Regions from separate parts of the Actinoplanes octamycinicus genome, predicted to be linked through region 1. Evidence: riboswitches for the same ligand, from Rfam matches in the RefSeq annotation. Region 1 holds a riboswitch; the other holds the start of a gene.
The links. A riboswitch is a leader RNA that binds a small molecule or an ion and turns the genes downstream of it on or off. The one in region 1 is predicted to bind S-adenosylmethionine.

Region 1 (3,395 bases):
TCGTGCAGCGGGGTGCTGTGCACCTGGACCCAGATCAACGACCCGTCATCGGTACGCCGATACTGCCGCACCAAGGTCAGCGGGTCCCGGGACACCACAGCCTCCGGGAAGGCGCTCGCTTCGCCGATGGGCACGAGCGGCAGATCGCGTACCGTCAATCCGGCCGGAAGCTCGTCCGGCAACCGCAACCACTGCCGGTAGGCGGCGTTGGTGCGCAGCACCAGCCCGTCCGGGGCGAACATGGCCATCGGCACCGGCGTCTCGTCGAAGGCGACGGTGAGCTGGGCCTGGCTCTCCTCCAGGTTGTCCTGGGCGCGGCGCTCCTCGGCCTCGGTCAGCCCCCACTGCACCACCTGGAAGCCGGCGGCGAGCAGCACCGCGAGACCGTGCAGCGCGGCCCAGACCAGCGGGTGCGCCTTGGCCGAGCTGTGGTCGTAGGTGTGCCCGCCGATCAGCACCCCGAACACGCCGTGGTGCAGGGTGGTGGCGACCAGGAAGGCGCCGAACGGCGCCCAGTCCCGGTAGAGGGCGAGCGCCGCGACCGCGACGAAGAACGCGAAGTGCGCCTCGGTCAGGCCGTTGCTGAGCGAGACGAACCCGGCGCAGGCCACCGTGAAGCCGAGCGCGACGCAGACCGAGCGCAGCCGGCGGTGCGGCAGCAGGGTGGCGGCCACCACGCAGGGCAGCACCAGCAGGTCGGTGGCGAGCAGGGTGACGCCGTCGCCCGGGCCGAGCACGCCGAAGACGGTCACCACGACCACCACCACGGCGAGGATCACGGTCAGCAGGCGGTGCCGTGCCGTCCAGTCCTCGGCGCGCAGCTTGCCGCCGGTGGGGAGCCATCGCAGCCAGGTCACCCTCGCCTTATCGGATGTTTCCGCGATGGCGACAGCAGGACCCGGGTAGTTTCTCAGGTGCGCAGCACCTCGGCGAGCGCGCCGACGAAGCGGTCGACGTCCTGCACCGTGCTACCGAGGCCGAAGCTGGCCCGCAACAAGCCCGATTCCTCCGACTCGCAGGCGTTGATGGCGTCGCTCCCGGTCAAGCGCCGCACCAGCGGATGCGCGCAGAACTTCCCCGCCCGGACGCCGACACCGTGCTCCCGTCCCAGCCGGTGCGCCACCTGCGCCGGATCATGACCGGGCAGCGCGAGCGACACGATCCCCACCCGCGGATGCGCCGGACCGAAGACGCTCACCTCCCGGGCCCCGGCCACCGAGCCCACCCCGTCCCGCAGCCGCCGCAGCAGCTCCTGCTCCCGCCGGTGCAGCGCGTCCCGATCGGCCACCAGCAGCGCCCCGCAGACCGCGGCCAGCGCCACCGCCCCGAGCAGGTTCGGCGTGCCACCCTCGTGCCGGGCCGGCCCGTCCGCCCAGGTCAGCTCGCCGGGCAGGGAGCCGACCGTGGCGCTGGCGCCGCCACCGCGCAGGTACGGGTCGGCCGCGTCCAGCCAGTCCGACCGGCCGGCCAGCACGCCCGCGCCGAACGGGGCGTACAGCTTGTGCCCGGAGAAGGCCAGGTAGTCGGCGCCGAGCTCGTCCAGGTCGAGCGGGGCGTGCGGAGCCAGCTGGGCGGCGTCGACGATCACCCGGGCGCCGTAGGTGTGCGCCACGTCGGCCAGCTCGCGGACCGGCCAGATCTCGCCGGTCACGTTGCTCGCACCGGTGATCGCCAGGACCGCCGGCGTCCGGAGGTCGCGCAGCGCCGCCTTGAGGGCATTGATCGCGAAATAGGGGGAGGTGGGGGTGGGCAGCCGCACCGGGTTCGGCCAGGGCAGCAGGTTCGCGTGGTGCTCCCCGTCGAACAGGAGCGTGGTGGTGCCGGCCGGCAACGCCCGGGCGAGCAGGTTCAGCGAGTCGGTCGTGTTCCGCGTGAAGATCACCTGGTCGCCGGGCCGGGCGCCGACGAACTCGGCCACCACGTCCCGGGCCACCTCGTAGGCCACCGTCGAGGTCTGCGACCGCACCCCGGTCCCCCGGTGCACGCTGCCGTACCGCGGCAGCAGCTCGGCCACCGCGTCCGCGGCCGCCGCCGCGCACGGCGCCGACGCCGCGTAGTCCAGGTGCGCGAAGCGCACGGTCTCGCCGCCGGGAAGTTCGGTCTTCAGGTCGTCGCCGACGATGTCGAGAGCCGACATGGCATGCCTCCGCCGAGGTCAGGGACCCCACCGGGTCCGCGCTTGCCGTCGTCGGTCGACGCCGGCCCGGTCCTCACCCGGGGCACCCCATCGCGGACGGAAGGGTTGCCGGTCAGCGAGCCGGGGCTTGTCGCTGACACTCATGACCTGGCAGAGAAGCTAGCACATCGGATTAGAGTGGCCACTCATGATCAGCTTTGCGGAGCAGTGGGCGCGGTGGCACGACGAGCACGAGCGGCGACGGGCCGCGCCGCACGGATTCCTCGCGATCACCGGGCTGCACTGGCTGACCGGGACCCCGCAGCGGTTCCCCGGGGTGCCCGGCAAGTGGCACGCCGAGCCGGACGCGATCGTGGCGGCCCTGGAGTCCGGCGAGCGGCGGTTCCCGGCGGGCGAGGACGCCACGCTGCGGCACGGCGACCTGGAGATCGAGGTGACCTGGCGGGGCGGTCAGGGCGTGCTGCGACCCCGCGATCCCGCACACCGGACCCGGGTGGAGTACCGGGGCACCCCCGCCTACGCCCCGGACGAGAAGTGGGCGGTCCCGGGCCGTTTCGTCCCGTTCGACGAGCCTCGCCCGGTGACCGTCGGCTCGGTCGTCGAGGGCCTGGAGCACGTCTACGAGTCCCCCGGCCGCCTCGAGTTCACCGTCGGCGGCCGGGACCTGTCGCTGACCGCGTTCAACGGGAGCACGCCCGGCTCGCTGTTCGTGCTGTTCACCGACGCCACCTCGGGGATCACCACCTATCCGGCGAACCGCAGCCTGACCGTCCCGGCGCCGGAGCCGGACGGGTCGGTGACCATCGACTTCAACCGGGCCACGAACCTGCCGTGCGCCTACACCGAGTTCGCCACCTGCCCGCTGCCGCCGGCCGAGAACCGGTTGCCGGTCCCGGTCGAGGCCGGTGAGCGACTAGGTTCGGTGGATGGAGGAACTGCTGGCGCCTCTGGAGGCGCTGATCGGCATCCATTCCACCGCTGACCGGCCGGGTGAGCTGCACCGGGCCCTCGGCCTGGTGCTCGACCTGCTCGGCCCCGGTTTCGAGATCAGCCGCTTCGAGTCCGGCGGCAAGCCGAGCGCCCTGGTCACCTTCGCGGACCGGCCCGGCCGGCCCCGGGTGATCCTCAACGCCCACCTCGACGTGGTTCCCGGCACCCCTGATCAGTTCCGGCCGCACCGGGACGGCGACCGGCTCTATGGCCGGGGCACGCACGACATGAAGGCGGCCGCCCTGGTGCTGGCCACGGTCTTCCGCGA
Region 2 (3,395 bases), 3.1 Mb from region 1:
GAGGATCTGCCACTGCGACCCTGGGTGGAGCGGGTGTTCCGCCGCCGCTGAGACCGGCCATCCGGGGCCGCTGAGACGGCCTAACGCGGCCGCTGAGACTCGGCCCGCCGCCACCGGTGAGATTTGGTCGGGAGGACGGACGCACAACGCCTCCGGCACGAAGCCATTGGGTCAGCGTTGGGTCGTTGGGTCCCTCGGAGATTGTCGCCAAGCTCAGGTGAGGGGCCACTTACGGCGTCGCGTCCTCCCGCGACAAGCATCCTGCCGATCCGGAGATCGGCGCGCAAGTCCTCGGAGGAAGGAATATTCGACAACCGGCAGATGTCCGGTTACTGTCCGCTATCCGAGCAGGCCGGCCTCGCGCGCGCCGCGCAGCGACGGCTTGATCCGGTGGGTCGGGCCGACCTCGGCGGAGATCGCGTCCAGCGTCTTCAGACCCTCGCCGGTGTTGTAGACGACCGTCTCCTTCGCCGGGTCCAGCTTGCCGCTCTCCACCAGCTTCTTCAGCACCGCGACGGTGGTGCCGCCGGCGGTCTCGGCGAAGACGCCGGTGGTCTCGGCGAGCAGCCGGATGCCCTCCCGGATCTCCGCGTCGTCCGCGTAGTCCATCCAGCCGCCGGTGCGGCGGACCGCCTCGATCGCGTACGGCCCGGCGGCCGGGTCGCCGATGTTCAGCGACTTGGCGATGCCGGTCGGCTTGACCGGGGTGATCACGTCGGTGTCGTTGTGCAGCGCCACCGCGATCGGGTTGCAGCCGGCCGACTGCGCGCCGAAGACCGTCCAGCCGCCCGCCGGCGCCTCGGCCAGTCCGATCTCGACCAGCTCGCTGAACGCCTTGTCCACCTTGGTGAGCAGCTCGCCGGAGGCCATCGGGATGACCACCTGGGCCGGGATCCGCCAGCCGAGCTGCTCGGCCACCTCGTAGCCCAGGGTCTTGGAGCCCTCGGCGTAGAACGGCCGCACGTTCACGTTCACGAACGCGGTGTCCTCGAACTCGTCGGTCTCCACCAGCTCGCTGCACAGCCGGTTCACGTCGTCGTAGGAGCCCTCGATGGCGACCAGCTCACCGCCGTAGACCGCGGTGGTGACGACCTTGCCCTGCTCCAGGTCGGACGGGATGAAGACGATGCTGGGCACGCCGGCCCGGGCCGCGTGGGCGGCCACCGAGTTGGCCAGGTTGCCGGTGGAGGCGCAGGAGAACCGCTTGAAGCCCAGCTCCTTGGCGGCGGTCAGGGCCACCGAGACGACCCGGTCCTTGAACGAATGGGTCGGGTTCTGCGAGTCGTCCTTCACCCAGAGCGGGGCGGTGATGCCCAGGCGCTCGGCCAGTGCCGGGGCGCTGACCAGCGGGGTCAGGCCGGGGTCCAGGGTCACTCGGGTGGCCGGGTCCTGGCCGGCCGGCAGCAGCGCGGCGTAACGCCAGATGTTCTGCGGGCCCGCCTCGATCTCGGCCCGGGTCACCCGCGCGAGCGCGGCCTCGTCGTAGGCCACCTCGAGCGGGCCGAAACACTCGAAACAGGCGTGCTGCGCGGCGAGCGGGTACTCCGCGCTGCACGCGCGGCAGATCAGGCCGCGGGCCGGCGAAGTGGTAGCAGTGGGTGTGGTGACGGCAGACGTCATCGAGGCCTTCCCTCTCATCTTTCCCGGCGGCGACCTGCCTCGGGACGGAATTAGCACCTGCCGCGCGCGGCCTCGTCCTCGAGACATACGCGGTGGTTGCCGGGGCTTCACAGGGCCGTTCCCTCTGCCCCTCTGGATGAGGTATTCAGTTGTTTCCCGAAGCTTACGACGAGATCTCGGCAAGTCCACACCGAGTTCCCGAGGTGTGAGCGACCTCCTTCCTATCGGCCGCCGCTTGACTGCTCCAAGGATCCGACGCAGGAGAACTGGCTGGCGACCGGGCGGTACCCCAGCCGCGTGTTGACCGCCAGCATCGGCAGGTTCGCCTCGTCGTTGCTGGTGAACGCGCGAGTCACGCCGGTCGCGGCGGCTCGCCGCAGGGCCACGCTCTTGACCAGCCGAGCCAGGCCGCGGCCGCGGTGGCCGGGGGCGGTGGCGGTCATGTCCGACCAGACCCGGTCGCCGTCACGGACCAGCAGGGAGAACGACACGATCTCGCCGGCCACCAGGGCCGCGGTGCTGCAGTCGTGGTCGAGGCCGGGGTTCTGCCAGATGTCGTACCGCCAGGACTCGAACGAGGGTGGCTGCGGGGCGACGTCGCCGGGCTCGTCGGCGGCGGCGACGACGTCGGCGGCGTAGAGCTCCTCGGCGGTCGTCTCGCGCAGCGCGATCAGCCGGACGCCGTCCGGCACCCGGTCCGCCGGCACGCCGTCCAGGGCGGCCAGCTCCAGCGCGGAATAGCGCAGCTCACGGACCGGCTCGAAGCCGCGGCGCCGGGCGAACGGCAGCGCCTGCGGGGTGGCGGTGACCGCGGCCCGGCGGACGCCGGCCGCGCGCAGATGACCGGCGGCCGCCGCGAACAGGGCGCCGCCGATCCCCCGGCCACGGGCCGTGGGATGCACCTGGAGCAGCGAGATCTGCCCGAAGTCCGGCTCCGTCGTCCGCACCTTCCGATAGGCCGACACCCAGCCGACCGGCTCGCCGTCCCGCTCGGCGACGAACGCCGCCCAGTCCTCGCCCGGCGGCGGCTCGGCGATCATCAGCCGGGTCCGGGCCACGCCGCGGACCAGATAGGGATGGACCGTCGCGCCGAGCGTGACCACGGCGGCGGCGTCGTCCGGCCGGGCGGGGCGGATGCTGAAGTCGGCCATCGGCCGATCCTCGGCCCCCCGGGACCGGCCGGTCAACGCCTTTCCCGGACGCTCAGGAGGTGACGTCCTTGCGGGTGAAGCGGAAGAAGGCCAGACCCCAGAAGACCACCGCGTAGACGAACGCGGAGATGGCGCCCTTGGCCAGGTCCTCGGTCTGCACCGGGGTGGAGAGCAGGCCCAGCCAGGCGTCGCTGTAATGGGTCGGCAGCGCGTTGCGGATCGACCCGAGCGCGGTGATCTGGTCCAGGATGCTGGACAGAATCCAGAGCAGCACCGCGCCACCGACCGCGCCCAGGGCGGCGTCGGTGAGCACCGACAGCAGGAAGGCGAGCCCGGCCACCACCAGCAGGGTCACCGCCAGGTAGGCGAGGATGCCGAGCAGCCGCAGCACCCCCTGGCCGGGTGGGATCTCGGCGGCGATGGTGCTGCCCAGCGGATGCCAGCCGTAGCGGACCGTGCCGACCAGCAGACCGGTGCCGGCCAGCAGGGCGAGGGCGAGCAGGGCGTACCCGAGCGCGACGGTCAGCTTGACCGCGAGCAGGCGGGCCCGCGGGACCGGGATCGCCAGCAGGTAGCGCAGGCTGCCCCAGCTGGCCTCGCTGGCCACCGTGTCGCCGGCGAACA

Region 2: another riboswitch for S-adenosylmethionine. It lies ahead of thrC (threonine synthase); the one in region 1 lies ahead of BJY16_RS19520 (aminotransferase class V-fold PLP-dependent enzyme).

Annotation. Positions count from the first base shown of each region.
Region 1 covers NZ_JACHNB010000001.1:4,455,736-4,459,130, reverse strand. The annotation lists gene BJY16_RS19525 (putative bifunctional diguanylate cyclase/phosphodiesterase) at 1-857, opposite strand, end outside; gene BJY16_RS19520 (aminotransferase class V-fold PLP-dependent enzyme) at 911-2,137, opposite strand; SAM riboswitch class IV at 2,171-2,285, opposite strand; gene BJY16_RS19515 (DUF1684 domain-containing protein) at 2,325-3,119, shown strand; gene BJY16_RS19510 (M20 family metallopeptidase) at 3,064-3,395, shown strand, end outside.
Region 2 covers NZ_JACHNB010000001.1:1,321,886-1,325,280, forward strand. The annotation lists gene BJY16_RS05900 (hypothetical protein) at 1-51, shown strand, start outside; gene thrC (threonine synthase) at 340-1,620, opposite strand; SAM riboswitch class I at 1,632-1,763, opposite strand; gene BJY16_RS05910 (GNAT family N-acetyltransferase) at 1,842-2,771, opposite strand; gene BJY16_RS05915 (ABC transporter permease) at 2,824-3,395, opposite strand, start outside.